3 regions of the Geobacillus sp. DSP4a genome follow, and region 2 is predicted to be linked to each of the others. Evidence: riboswitches for the same ligand, from Rfam matches in the RefSeq annotation. Region 2 holds a riboswitch; each other region holds the start of a gene.
The links. Region 2 has a riboswitch for cobalamin ahead of ETC02_RS08220 (cobyrinic acid a,c-diamide synthase CobB). Riboswitches for the same ligand answer to the same signal wherever they lie in the genome.
Positions count from the first base shown of each region.

Region 1: linked by a shared signal. The riboswitch ahead of ETC02_RS10415 ((2Fe-2S) ferredoxin domain-containing protein) and the one ahead of ETC02_RS08220 (cobyrinic acid a,c-diamide synthase CobB) in region 2 are both predicted to bind cobalamin.
Region 3: linked by a shared signal. The riboswitch ahead of ETC02_RS06365 (ABC transporter substrate-binding protein) and the one ahead of ETC02_RS08220 (cobyrinic acid a,c-diamide synthase CobB) in region 2 are both predicted to bind cobalamin.

Region 1 covers NZ_SDLD01000026.1:23,382-28,284, reverse strand. The annotation lists gene cobJ (precorrin-3B C(17)-methyltransferase) at 1-41, opposite strand, end outside; gene ETC02_RS10435 (energy-coupling factor ABC transporter ATP-binding protein) at 106-894, opposite strand; gene ETC02_RS10430 (energy-coupling factor transporter transmembrane component T family protein) at 900-1,625, opposite strand; gene ETC02_RS10425 (energy-coupling factor ABC transporter substrate-binding protein) at 1,609-1,902, opposite strand; gene ETC02_RS10420 (energy-coupling factor ABC transporter permease) at 1,907-2,650, opposite strand; gene ETC02_RS10415 ((2Fe-2S) ferredoxin domain-containing protein) at 2,651-3,049, opposite strand; cobalamin riboswitch at 3,235-3,428, opposite strand; partial or broken gene ETC02_RS18380 (RraA family protein) at 3,487-3,627, opposite strand; gene ETC02_RS10405 (retropepsin-like aspartic protease) at 3,645-4,025, opposite strand; gene ETC02_RS10400 (hypothetical protein) at 4,015-4,269, opposite strand; gene rraA (ribonuclease E activity regulator RraA) at 4,321-4,806, opposite strand.
Region 2 covers NZ_SDLD01000018.1:47,847-52,749, reverse strand. The annotation lists gene arsC (arsenate reductase (thioredoxin)) at 1-370, shown strand, start outside; gene ETC02_RS08225 (cobyric acid synthase) at 459-2,039, opposite strand; partial or broken gene ETC02_RS08220 (cobyrinic acid a,c-diamide synthase CobB) at 2,032-3,398, opposite strand; cobalamin riboswitch at 3,521-3,709, opposite strand; gene rraA (ribonuclease E activity regulator RraA) at 3,762-4,244, opposite strand; tRNA gene ETC02_RS08210 (tRNA-Gln) at 4,344-4,415, opposite strand.
Region 3 covers NZ_SDLD01000012.1:59,330-64,232, reverse strand. The annotation lists partial or broken gene ETC02_RS18580 (IS982 family transposase) at 1-109, shown strand, start outside; gene ETC02_RS06370 (NUDIX hydrolase) at 155-622, shown strand; cobalamin riboswitch at 692-890, shown strand; gene ETC02_RS06365 (ABC transporter substrate-binding protein) at 1,030-1,989, shown strand; gene ETC02_RS06360 (FecCD family ABC transporter permease) at 1,976-3,010, shown strand; gene ETC02_RS06355 (adenosylcobinamide amidohydrolase) at 3,007-4,479, shown strand; gene cbiB (adenosylcobinamide-phosphate synthase CbiB) at 4,476-4,903, shown strand, end outside.

The DNA.
Region 1 (4,903 bases), on a different contig from region 2:
CTTCCCGGGCCGAAGCCGACAATGAGCAATTTGCCGCTCATCATGATCCCTCCTTTTGCCGACTAGCACCCATTTTTCACACTCCATTCGCCGCTCATGTCCCTTTCACGGCGCAACACATCGGGGGACGATCTTTTCCTCTGGCCGCCATGCTTGCCAAAGCCGCACGAACAGCGGAACATCCAAGCGAATGTCCAACAGCCGCTGGCGGTCGGCGAATACGTCTTCGGGCGCCCCTTGCATCACGATCCGTCCTTCGTGCATGACCGCGACGACATCCGCCCACTGCCAGACGAAATCCATGTCATGGGTGGCGATCAACACGGTCGTCCCCGCCTGGTGAATGGCGTCAATTTGTTTGAGAAACTGCTTTGTCTGATGCTGATCCAAATAGGCGGTCGGTTCGTCCAATACGAGCAAGTCCGGCTTGGCCGCCATCGTACAGCAGAGCGTCAGCCATTTTTTCTGTCCGAGACTGAATTGATGGGTCGGGCGGTCCAGCCAAGATTGAAGGTGGTATTCCGCCGTAATCGCGGCAAGCGCCTCCCCCATTTTTTCTCGATCGATTCCGGCATGGACTAAGCTGATCGCCAATTCATCACGCACGAGCGGGGCGAGGATTTGATGCTCCGGGTTTTGAAAGACGATGCCGACTTCACGCCGCCATTGCGTCCAATCAGCGCCGCGTTCATACATGTTGCGCCCTTTCCAATACACCGCTCCTTCCTGCGCCCGCAGCAGCCCGTTCAAATGAAGAAACAACGTCGTTTTGCCGCAGCCGTTTGGCCCGATCAAGGCGCATTTTTTTCGCTCTGGAATTTCCCAATCAACCCCATTCAGCACATACCGTTCTGCTTGATAAGCGTATTTCACTCGTTCCATTCGCAGCAGCAACGTTTTCACCCCTTCCGCCATGCCCACCCAAGCAGCAAGGCCATGATGATGCCGGCCGCAACATCGACAAGAGGCACATGCGCTTTTTCCCGCTGATGCGTATGCCCAGCCGACGCGACGCCTCCACGCGCCACAAGCGAACGGCTGAACGCTTCATACGAATGCCACGTTTTCATCCATAGTTGGTACATCAGCATCCCGCCATGCCGCCAATGCGTTCCCCCGCTGCGGGCTCGCAGCGCCAGCATTAGCTCTGCGGCCGCCTGCTCGAGCAAAAAGATAAAGCGATACATAAGAAAGCAAAGTTCCACGAGCGCCGCCGGCAGCCGCATTCGCCTCAGCACCGCAATCAAGTCCGGCGCCGGCGTCGTAATGAGAAGGAAAAACAAGCACGACCAGGCGGCAAGGGAGCGGACGGCGAGCTTTGCAGCCGGCTGCAGCTGGCTGTCGATGAAAGTTATTTGAAAAGGAACCGACACGGACACAACGAGCGTCAGCAGGCTGAGCCCTAAAAAAACGGAGGCGGCGAGCATCGCTTTTCCATACACGGAAAACGGCACTCGTGCACGAGCGACAATCCAATACGCCATTCCGATGAGCACAAGCCATTGTTCGCGCCAGCCGCCCATCATGACAACGGCAAGCATAACAAACGCCACGATCAGCTTCCACTCCGCCCGCCATGCCCGCAGCCGGTTGTCATACGCCCAACGGTCAAACTCGCGAATCATGGCTGTTTTTCCGCTCCGAACGCCCTTTGTACAACCCGACGACGTAGCCGATCACGCCGGCGCCAAGCGCGGCTTGCAGCGAGAACAGAAGCGTTTCGACTTCGCCGCCTGGAGGGGTGAAGATCGACTCAAACCACGGCCGGTAATGCGGGTTGAGCGTTTGAATGGCTTTTTCCGCCTGATCGTCCGTTCCACCGAATTCCGATCCGCGCGCCCACCAAAGCGGAATGATGACAAGCAAAGCAGCCAGCAACACGAGCAAGCCATTTTTCTTCATCGCATTACGCCCCCTTTTCCTTTTGGAACAGCGGAGAAGCTTGATAGGAGGAAAGCCAGTTCCAGACGATTACCGTTATGATGCCTTCCGTCACCGCCAACGGCACTTGAGTAATGGCAAAAATGCCGGCGAATTTCAAAAACGAGGCGGTGACTCCCCCATCAGGAGACGGAAACGCCAGGGCAAGCTGCAGGGACGTCATGACATATGTAGCCAAATCAGACAAACAAGCGGCAAGAAACAAAGCCGCTCGATTGGATACCGCCCCTTTTCGGCACAGTTGATACACTCCGTACGCGACGAACGGGCCGACGATCGCCATTGACATCGCATTGGCCCCAAGCGTCGTCACTCCTCCGTGGGCAAGAAGCAGCGCTTGAAAGAGAAGAACGACTGTGCCGATCACCACCATCACCCATGGTCCAAACAAAACCGAGCCGAAGCCGATCCCGGTCGGATGCGAGCTGCTGCCGGTGACGGATGGAATTTTCAACGCCGACAATACAAATGTAAACGCGCCAGCTAACGCCATCAGAAGCTTATGTTCGGGGTGCTGCTTCAGCGTATGCACAAGCCGCCGCAATCCGAACACAAAGAACGGCAAAAACAACAGCCACCAAAACAGCGCCCATTTGACAGGCAAAAATCCTTCCATAATATGCATGGCATACGCTTCATTTTCATTCGTCAACAAAAAATAGGAAACGAACAAAGCCACCATTCCGCTCCATCGAACCGCTCTCTTCATTTATCCCTTCACTCCTTTCGCAGCATGTTCCGTTTTCCGTTTTCCGCTTGGCGCCTCCCGTTCGCCGGCTGGCGTCAACACCAATTCGCCTTCGTATTCATACGTCGCCCACTCCCGCATCGGAACCCCCTCACCCAAATGGGCGCGCACAACCTCCTTCGCCCGCTCCGGCGTCATCTGTCGATACCAGATGCCTTGCGGATAGACGATCATCACACACGCATCTTGACAGCGTCCGTTGCAGCGCGTCCTTGTTGTATGGACAGCGTCGTCAAGCCCGAGACGGGCGATCTCCTCGCGCACCGCGGTTGTCACGTCATCTCCGCCATGGCGGAGGCACGTCCCTCCGTTGCAAATGAGCACATGATGCTTCATTCCCCGCAAATCCCACGTCGCCACCGAATCCCCCCTTTTTGGCTAGAATGATAGAATTTAGACGCAGACAGACGGGCAGGTTTTCGGCAAAAGAAAAAGCACCTCTACAGCAGAGGTGCAGAAAAATGTATACGAAAGCCGTAAACGGCCCAAACAGGGCCCCTAAAGCCGTCATTCTCCCGCACGTCTGCCTATAGTCCCGTAGGCATCCGTCCGATCCAAACAAGGCAGGTCTCCTGACTTAGGATCATCGCTTGGCGGCGTCTTCCCGAAGCATCCTTCAGTGACTTGTTGCCGCAAAGCTCCCCATCACAGTGGCGGGCACCGTGCCGGATTTTCACCGGGCTTCCCTTTTCACCCAAACCCTAGAGCAGGCTTAGGCACCTTGTCTGTTTCTCGCCTATTGATCTTGTCATGGAACAAGCATCCGTTCTCATCGTAGTACAACTTGATGGCAGGCGTCAACCGTTTTTTGCCGACAAATCTTCGCGGGCGACGACAACGCCGTCGGCATCGGCGTACACGTATGCGCCCGGCTCCCAGCGGACGCCGCCGAACTCGAGCACAACGTCGCGGGCGCCTTTTCCTTCTTTTTGGCATTTCGAGCGGGCGTTCCATTTCAACCAGAACGATACATCTCCAACTTGTCCAGGTCTAAGACAAATCCAGCGCCCAGCAATATATCCAATCCTAACAAACCGTTAATCCCCTCATAGTCCATCCCGCTAAAATCAATTTCATACTCTCTTAGCTGGAAAGAATCTAGCTGAATACAGTCTAATTTTTTTGTAAACGCGTACTCTTTCCCACCGATTCCGTAATAAGCCACAATACGATCGCCCGGCTCTACCCGCAAATGAATATCTTCTACTGCATTTTGAGAAATCACTGTTTTCGCCGCACCAGTATCAATCACCATATTATGAATCAACTTAGACCTTCCTTGATAAACGATTTCGATCGATGCAAACAGCAAGCCTTCACGATATTCAATCTGCATAATGAAATTTCCCTCTCAGGCCAATCGCTCCCCGAACTTTTAAAACAATCTCCTTGTGGCTAGTATGATAAACAAGCTGATTCCCTTTCGATTGCAGCAACTCACGAGTTGCATCCTTGTCCGAAACCGTTCCGATAACAGCCACCTCTTCAATGATTTCTTGATCTCCCTCTAAATGGGACTTTAATACTTGTAATTTCACAAATTGATTTGGATACAATGAACGCACTTCCTGCCATTCCATCTCCATCGCCTCAACCTGTTCGTTGTATTGAACGAGACTCGACCGCAGCCGTCAACCATTTTTCGCCAACAAATCTTTGTTGGCGACGACAACGCCGTCCGCATCAGCGTACACGTACGCCCCTGGCTCCCAGCGGACGCCGCCGAACTCGAGCACAACGTCGCGGGCGCCTTTTCCTTCTTTTTTGCTTTTCACTGGGCATGTGCCGATCGCCATCACGCCAATCGGCATGGCGCCAATTTCCGCTGAATCGCGGATGCAGCCGTGGATGATGACGCCAGCAAGCCCCCTCTCGCAAGCGATTTGCGCCAGCCGGTCGCCTAATAGCGCGACGCGGCGCGAGCCTTTTCCATCGACCACGAGCACCGTCCCCGGCGGCACCGTCTCCAGCGCTTCGCGGACAAGGACGTTGTCCTCAAACACGTCGACCGTCGCGATCGGCCCGGAAAACATCCGTTTTCCGCCGTACGATTGGAACGGCAACTCGCATACTTGCAACTCGTCTAAAAATTGATCGCATAAATCAGCTGTTTTCATGACCCTCTCCCCTTTCGCTTTTTTCATTCGCCGCCATTCGTCAAAATCCTGCCGACTCCACATTTTTTGCGGCGCTGTTTCTGCTCGGGAATCGGAT
Region 2 (4,903 bases):
AATGGCGGAAGGTTTTCTAAAAGCTTTAGGCGGAGATCAATATGAAGTCAAAAGTGCTGGTCTTGAAGCCCACGGTTTAAATCCCCGTGCTGTTCAAGTAATGAAAGAAGCAGGGGTAGATATTAGTCACCATACTTCTGACGTGATTGACCCAGAAATTTTAAGCAAAGCTGATTACATTATTACTTTGTGCGGTCACGCCAACGACAACTGCCCGGTGGTACGTAATGACAAAGCGGAAAGATGGCATTGGGGCTTTGACGATCCGGCAAAAGCCACGGGAACCGAAGAAGAAATTATGGCGAAGTTCCGTGAAGTTCGCGACTCCATAAAAAAACGCATTGAACAATTCGTTAAAGAAGGCCAATAATAAGAAGTTTATTCAATGCTTAAACAAAACCTTTAAGAAACAAAGGGAAATGGAATCCCCGTTTCCCATTTCTATTTACTCACAGCAGTTAGCATCGTTCTTTGAGCGTTAACGGCTTAATTGCACAAAGATTTAATTTGGAACGATTTAATCTCCTTTGAAATACATGCATTTTCTCTTCGATTTCCTCCACGCGCACATGCCGTTTCACGCAAGCGGCCAGCCGGTCAAACGCTTCCTCTCTCAGCGTACGGAACGACTTGCGGCCGTAAAGCGGGGCGAGCCCTTTTTGGCGGCGAAGATGATTAAGGAGCGACTCGCGGAACGCGTCGTTGTGGAAAAGATCGTGAAAATAGGTGCCCATCACTCGTTCATCCTCGCTTTTCCCGCCTTCTTTCCGCCTGTGCATCTCAAGCCCGTGCATCTCAATAAGAGGAATATACCCTGCTAACGGCTCAGAACGGCCCATATGAATCTCATATCCTTTCACAGCAAACCGCTCCCCGGCAAATGTTACGATTCCTTCCGATAGAATCGTCGTTTTTTCGCGCTCTAGCGTCGTCGCAATCGGCAACAGTCCCAGCCCCTCAGTTTCCCGAATCGGCGTCTCCACCTCGAACGGATCGCGGATGATGGCGCCTAGCATTTGATAGCCGCCGCATATGCCAATGATCATCACCTTATGATGATGGAAAAGCTTTTCGATTTGCGCAGCGATGCCGTGTCGCTTCATATATAATAGATCTTCAATGGTGTTTTTGCTTCCCGGCAAAATCAACAAATCCGGCTTCCCAAGCTGAGATGCCGTCGTCACAAAGCGCACGTGGCAATCAGGTTCGGCGAAAAACGGATCGATGTCGGTAAAATTGGCGATTTTCGGGTAGCGAATCACAGCGATATCGATGTCTTTTTCCGGGTTTGCCGTCGTTGGCACTTGATCTAAAGAAACAGAATCTTCAGCGTCAATATGCAAATTCGGCAAATACGGCACCACCCCGAGCACCGGAACGCCGGTATATTGTTCAAACCAATCAAGCCCCGGCTTCAATAGCGCCAAATCACCGCGGAATTTATTAATGATCACGCCGATAATGCGCTGGCGTTCTTCTTTTTCTAGCAGCTGCAAGGTGCCGACTAAGCTGGCGAACACGCCGCCCCGTTCAATATCGCCAATCAGTACAACCGGGGCATTGGCCATGTGCGCGACCCGCATATTGACGAGCTCCCGGTCGTTCAAATTGATTTCCGCCGGGCTCCCTGCGCCTTCGATCACGATCCGGTCGTATTCGTTCATTAAGACATCGAGAGACTCGCGGATGATCGCCAGCCCCTTTTCAAAAAATTCGCTGCGGTACGCGAGCGCCTGCATATTTTTATACGGCCTTCCGTGCACGACGATTTGCGATTCATACTCGCGGCTTGGTTTAATTAGAATCGGATTCATATCCGTTGTTGCGACAACGCCGGCAGCTTCCGCCTGTATCCCTTGTGCCCGCCCGATTTCTTTTCCATCGATCGTCACATATGAATTAAGAGACATGTTTTGTGATTTAAACGGAGCTGTTTTCCAACCGCTTTGCGCGAAAATGCGGCAAAACGCCGTCGCGATCACGCTTTTTCCCGCATCGGAATGCGTGCCTTGAAACATGATCGGCAATGCTTTAGCCACCGCGCTTCACCTCCTCGCACTGCGCCAGCCAATTTTCGACCATCAACGGACAGGAAGCAAAATGAAAATGCACATAGCCCGCAACTAACCGTTTATATTGATAGCCGTCTTTTTTCGTGCCGCTCAATCCCGATGTTTCATAGGCAAACTTGACGGCACCGTCCGTTTCATATGTCGAATAATGGAACTCATGGCCGCGCGCCGTCCATCCATCCGGAAGCAACAAGTTGCCCGGCTCGCCTTTCACTTCGCGATATCCCAGCGCGGCAAGCCGCGAATGCATCACCACCCGTGCTGGAATAACGCCGACCATTTCATAGTACGCGCCGTCCGTTGTTTGAATGCCTTCCGTTAAAAACATAAACCCTCCGCACTCGGCCAATGTCGGCAAACCGTTTTCAATCGCCGTTTGGATCGATTGCTTTACATGCATTTGTTCCGAAAGCTGTTTCGCGAACTCTTCGGGAAACCCGCCGCCAATGTATAACCCATGCACCCCATCTGGCAGCGGCTCGCCGGCAAGCGGGGAGAAAAAGACTAACTCGGCGCCATACGCTTGTAACAGCTCTAAATTTTCCGGATAGTAAAAATGAAACGCCGCGTCTTTTGCGACCGCAATCCGCACATCATACGATTTGTTTACATCGAAATACGATCGAGGAACGTTTAATGCTGGCGCTTCCGCCAGCTGTAGCAATGCGTTAAGATCCACTGTCTTGGCAATGCGCTCGCCTAATTCCGCAAAAAAAAATGATCTAATTCTCCACGCTCAATCGATGGAATGAGCCCTAAGTGACGCTCCGGAATGTGGAGCGCATCCTCTTTCGTTAAAAATCCAATCACGGGAATGCCACATTCTTGTTCAATCGCCGTTTTTACAAGGCAGAAATGTCCTTCGCTGCCAACACGGTTGGCAATCACTCCAGCAATGCGGACGCGGCCGTCGAACGTCTGAAAGCCGCGCACGATCGCCGCCGCGCTTCTCGCCATCCCTGCGCAATCAACGACAAGGAGCACCGGGCTGTCGGTGAGGACGCTAATTTCCGCCGTCGAACCTTCATTGCTTGTCGGGCGTTCACCGTCAAACATCCCCATCACCCCTTCGATAATGGCGATGTCAGCGCCTTCGCACCCTTTTGCACAAATCGCCCGCACCGTTTCCGGCCCGACCATCCAGCTGTCCAAATTGCGCGATGTTCTCCCTGTTACGGCCGTATGATACGTCGGGTCAATGTAATCAGGGCCGCACTTAAATCCTTGCACGATATAACCTTTCTGTTTTAACGCCGCCATCAGGCCGAGCGTGACGGTCGTTTTGCCGGCGCCGCTTTCCGTTCCAGCCACTACAATTCTGTGCATGTTGTTTTCCTCCATCAGTTAAATAAAAAGCACCCCTATATACGCAGAGGTGCAGAAAAATGCATACCAATAGCCAAAAAGTACACGCTTCTCCCGCACGTCTACCTATAATCCCGTAGGTATCCGTCCGAACAAATAAGGCAGGTCTCCTGACTTAGGATCATCGCTTTGTTGCACCTTCCCGAAGTTTCCTTCAGTGGCATGATGCAACAAAGCTCCCCATCACAGTGGCGGGTACCGTGACGGATTTTCACCGTACTTCCCAAGCCTATTCCCTTATGGGAAAAGGCACCTTATTTGCTTTGACACGCTATGTAGTTGTCTATGAAATAAGTTTTCTTAAGTACAAATTTTCAAACATCGTCAATCACTTTTTGGTAATTCTCTTTTTGCTACTACAATTCCGTCGCTGTCGGCATAAACATAAGCGCCTGGCTCCCAAAGGACACCGCCAAATTCAAGCGCGACATCCCGCTTTCCTTTTCCTTCTTTTTTGCTTTTCACCGGGCATGTACCGATCGCCATTACCCCAAACGGCATATTCGCGATTTCCGCGGAATCGCGAATGCAGCCATGGATAATCACGCCCGCAAGTCCACGATCGCAGGCGATTTGTGCCAGACGATCTCCGAGTAACGCACAATTGCGTGAACCTTTTCCGTCAACAACTAACACTGTTCCCGCAGGAACGGTTTCTAACGCCTCGCGGACGAGCACGTTATCCTCGAACACCTCAACGGTCGCAATCGGTCCGGAAAATTCTTTTTTGCCTCCGTACGATTGCATCGGCAACTGGCATACTTGCAATTCACTCAAAAATTCATCGCATAAATCTGCTGTCTTCACCACAATCCCCTCCTCGCTACGTATATTTGACATCTTTGTCGAAACTCCTTCTTTTTCCACAAAAAAACAGACAAGCGACATTGCTTGCCTGTTTCCAAACTGGGCTAGCTGGATTCGAACCAGCGCATCACGGAGTCAAAGTCCGTTGCCTTACCACTTGGCTATAGCCCAATTATTATAAATACGTTAAAATGCCATAAAAACAACCATTAAAAAGCACTCACCTTCGCAGGCATAACGTATTTTTGTTATAAATGCCTACGTATTAACACAAACACCTAACGTATTCAATTGTAGTATGACCACATTGATATTGCAATATGCGTAAAAAACAACAGGCGTTAACCTGTTACGTTTATCACCGCCTTTTCACCGCAATTCCTAATTTTTATATCGTATACCTTCTTAGCTATTTAACTCCGTATTTATCGACAATTTCCTTTAAATAAAGCTCTACCTTGAAATAACTGTGGATAACTTTTACTGTTATTTCATCCATCGATGTGCCAATTATTATTGGCATGGGTGTCTGTTATCGTTAATTGTTGATTTTCGACCAAATGAAAAGCCAACTTATGATTGATAAAAAACGGGTTTACTTATAGAGTGCAAAAAGTTAAATAAACATACCGAATAACATTGCAATTAACAATCAAATC
Region 3 (4,903 bases), on a different contig from region 2:
TATCAGCGCAACTGTCTGGCGGCTCTAAATGTATTGTAGCGCTGAAATCGTCATTTGTTAAAGCAAGGAAATGGGTCATAATCGCCATTCATATTCTTGGAAAGTTGTTTTGTTTGGAGAGGGCTAGGATCATTCCGCGATGTAGGAGGAGAGCTTGATGGATAAACACCAACAAGCCATTATCACCGTTTCAGCCTATATTACGAATGACACGGGAGAGGTTTTGCTTGTTAAAAGCTATGACCGCTCCGATACGTGGGAAATGCCGGGTGGACAAGTTGAACCGGGCGAGCCGCTCGATCGGGCCGTTCATCGCGAGGTGCATGAAGAGACTGGCGTTGACATCCGTCTCATCGGGGTCAGCGGCGTGTATTACAATGAAACTAAAAATATCATAAACATTGTATTTAAAGCGACATATGTGAAAGGAAACGTTTCTCCCCAGCCTGAGGAAATTCAAAAGGCGAAGTTTGTGTTGATCGATGAGTCGAATATTGATGAATATGTGACATGGCCGCATTTGAAATCGCGGGTGCTCGATGCGATGAAAAGGGGATGCTCTGTTCCTTATGAAGCATGGGTCATGAATCCGTCTCGATTGTCTGCAAGAGTGGGAAGGTGAAGTGCTGTAAATTCATAGTTGTCAAATGCCAGGCCTTGCTTTAATATAAAAATGTCCATATCCGATAACTAAATCAATTCGCAGCAAGGCGCCGAAACGGCTTAATAGGGAATCCGGTGGGAATCCGGAGCTGTCCCCGCAACTGTCAATGCGGACGAAATGAAATCGCCACTGTACGGATAGATGGCTTGCGCTGTTTTCCGTACGGGAAGGCTTCAGAGTAGGATGAAGCATGAGCCAGTAGACCTGCCTTGCTTGCCGCAGTTTCCGAATCTTCGGGGGGTGAGACGTGGAAACAGTCGTACAGGGCATTGTTGTGCCCATTGGCGGTCTGTTTCGTGCTCATTCCCCGTTCGGACGGAATGGGCTTTTTTGTTGTACATACATCATCGAAGGGGGAATGACGGATGAAACGTTGGACATGGCCGGCGGTGGTGGCGGTGTTCTTCCTTTTGGCCGCCGTGCTGGTCGGCTGCAGCAGTGGAGCCAATAGCAACGCCCAGCCTGCGAAAAAAGAAGAACCGAAAACGGAACAAGCGGCGTTTCCGGTGACGGTGAAAGACGGGCTTGGCGAGGATGTCACGATCAAAGCGGAACCGAAAAAAATCGTCTCGCTCATCCCGAGCAATACGGAAATCGCCTATGCGTTGGGGTTGGGCGATAAGATCGTCGGCGTCAGCGATTTTGACAATTATCCGGAAGACGTCAAAACGAAAACGAAAATCGGCGGCATGGAATTCAACGTCGAGAAAATCATTTCGCTCAAACCGGATCTCGTCTTGGCCCACGCGTCAAGCGCCCATAACTCGCGCGATGGCCTCAAGCAATTGAAAGACGCCGGCATTACCGTGCTTGTCGTCAATGACGCGAAGTCGTTCGACGATGTATATGCGTCCATCGACTTGATCGGCAAAGCGACCGGGACGACAGACAAAGCGAAGCAAGTGATTGATGAGATGAAAGAGAAGCTTGCGAAAATCAAAGAAAAAGCGAAACAAATCCCGGCGGACAAACAGGCCAATGTCTGGATTGAAGTGTCGCCGCCGCCGCAAATTTATACGGCCGGCAAAGGGACGTTTATGGATGAGATGCTTCAAGTGATTTCGGCGAAAAACGTCGCCGGCAGCTTGGAAGGCTGGCCGATGGTGACGGAAGAAAAAGCCGTGGCCTATAAGCCGGATGTCATCATCACGACATACGGCGGAGCGAAGCAAGTGTTGGCGCGCGCCGCTTGGAAAGACGTGCCGGCGGTGAAAAACAAGCGGGTGTATGACGTCAACACCGACTTAGTAAGCCGACCGGGTCCGCGCCTTGTCGAAGGGGTCGAGGAACTTGCCAAAGCCATTTACCCGGATGTGTTCAAGTAAAATGTGGATGTATATATTGGCCGTCACCGCGGCCGTGTTATCGCTTCTCGTAGGGGTATCGACAGGATCGCTGTCGATTCCCTTTTCTTCTATTGTCCGCATTTTGGCGGCTGAATGGTTCGGAGCGGCGCTGCCTCGCCACATTCCGGCTGATTGGGTGCCGATCGTGATGGCGATCCGCTTGCCGCGCGTCGTGCTTGCGTTTTTGGTCGGGGCGTCATTGGCGCTGGCCGGGGCCGCGTTTCAAGGGCTGTTAAAAAATGCGCTCGCCGATCCGTACACGCTCGGTGTCTCGTCCGGCGCGTCGGTCGGGGCGGTGCTCGTCATCTTTCTCGGCTGGCAATGGCCGTTCTTTGGCACGTTCACGCTGCCGGTCGTGAGCATCTTGTTTGGCATGGCGACGCTTGCCGCCGTTTTGGCGTTCACTCGCGCTGTGGAGCGGCGCATGTCGGTTGAGACGATCATTTTAGCCGGCATTATCTTCGGCGCGTTTTTCAGCGCGTTCATTTCGCTCATGATCGCGTTGACCGGGGAAGAATTGCGGCAAATCATCTCATGGCTGATGGGGAGCGTGGCGATGCGCGGCTGGAAATACAGCGGGCTGTTGCTGCCGTTTTTTCTCGTTGGGGCCGCAGTGCTCATCGCCAACAGCCGCGAGTTGAACGCGTTTGCCTTTGGCGAGGAGGCGGCGCTTCATGTCGGCGTTGATGTTACGCGCCGAAAAGTCATCATTTTGACGGCAGCGGCGCTGCTCACCGGTGCGGCGGTGTCGGTGTCAGGGACGATCGGCTTTGTCGGGCTTGTCGTTCCGCATATGGTTCGGCTTGTGTGCGGGCCGAACTACCGGGTGCTGTTGCCGCTGTCGCTCTTGTACGGCGGTGCGTTTCTTGTGCTTGCCGATGTGGCGGCGCGGACGATCATTGAACCGCGCGAACTGCCGATCGGCGTCATTACGTCGCTGATCGGCGCTCCGCTATTTGCCGTCTTGTTTTTCCGAAAAACGAAACGAAAGATGGGATGACGATGCTCGAGGTGCGGGCCGTATCGCATCGATACGGGCAGCAACAAGTGCTTGATGGTGTGACGTTTGCCGTGGAAAAAGGCGAAATATTCGGCATCTTAGGGCCGAATGGCAGCGGGAAAACGACTTTGATCAAACTCATCAGCAAAGAGCTGCCGCTGGCAAGCGGGGAGATCGTCATCGATGGCCGAAAGCTCTCGGCGCTGTCTGCGAAGCAATGGGCGCGGATGGCCGCCGTCTTGCCGCAGACAGCGGAGGCGGCGCCCGGCTATACGGTGAGGGAAACGGTGGCGCTCGGCCGCTATCCTCATCAGCGCGGCTTCTTTCCGACGTGGACGGAGGACGATGAAGCCGCCCTCCGAGACGCGCTTGCGGCCGTCGGCCTGACGGGGAAAATCGATGAACCGCTCGAACGATTGAGCGGCGGCGAGCGGCAGCGCGCCTATTTGGCCCGCGCACTCGCCCAAGAGCCCAAGCTGCTCTTGCTCGATGAGCCGACGAACCATATGGATGTGAGCGGCCAAGTCCGGCTTTTGGACCGGCTCGCCGAAGCGGCGCACGCCCGCGGCTTGACGGTCGTCGCCGTTTTCCACGATATGAATGCGGCGAGCTTGTATTGCGATCGGGTGCTCGTGCTGAACAAAGGGAAAATAGCCGCGCTCGGCGCCCCTGCGGATGTCATGACGCCGGCGTTGCTTGAGGAAGTGTTTGCCGCGCCGATTGTGCGTCTGGCCCATCCGGCGTCGGCAACGCCGATGTTTTCGTTCATGCCGAACAAGAAGCAAGGAGAATCGCCGGTCGGCGGGCTGCGGCTTTCCTTTCTTGATGACGCCGCTGTGCTTACTGCGGCCGCGCCGCTTCGCGTCCTGTCCTCGGCATTGATCGGCGCCGGATTTCAATGGGCGACCCATTTTGTCAACCGCCAAGTCGGGTTGGATTACGATTGCAGTGATGCGGAAGGAGACATGCGCCGCTATTTGGAGCAGCACGGGTTTCCGCCGGAACGAACGGTCGGCATGATGACGGCGGTTGATGTCCGGGATGCTGTTTGGCTTCAGAAAGAAGGGGAAGCGTTTTCGATTGCGGTCATGGCGACCGCTGGCGTCGGCAATGCCGTCGATGCCGCTCGGGCGTGGCAGCATCAGCCGCTAGCGGCAAGACCGGGGACGATCAACATGGTGGTGGTCATTGACGGAGTGCTGACGGAAGCAGCGTTTGTCCAGGCGGTGATGACAGCGACAGAAGCGAAGGCAAAAGCGCTCGCCGATTGTTCGGTTTGCGACCCGGAAACCGGGACGCTTGCCACCGGTACGTCGACCGATTCGCTCGCTGTGGCGGCGACGCAAACCGGGCAGGTCTTTGCCTATGCCGGAACGGCGACGGAGCTTGGCCGGGCGCTCGGCCGGCTTGTGTATGAGGCAACAGTTGAGGCGCTTGGCCGCTGGGAGAAGCGGAGGAAACGGCGATGACCCATTTGGCCGCATTGACGTTGGCGCTGTTTCTCGATGCCCTCGTGGGCGATCCGCGCTGGCTGCCGCATCCGGTGCGAGGGATGGGAATGATGATTGCGTGGCTTGATCGCCGCTGGAATCAAGGAACAAAGCGGCGGACGAAAGGGGCGGCGGCCGTGGCGGTTGTGTTGGCCGCTGTTTACGGGATATCGGCGTTCATCGTTTATGTGGGCTACGCGCTGTCCGTATACGTAGGGGTGGCGATCGAGGCGGCCCTCATTTTCACCGCCATTGCGACGAAAAGCCTCGCTGAGGCGGCTGAGGACGTGCGCCGGCCGCTGGAAGCAGGCGATCTTCCTGCGGCGCGCCGCGCGCTGTCCATGATCGTCGGCCGCGACACCGAGCGGCTCGATGAAGCCGGCATCACCCGTGCCTGCGTGGA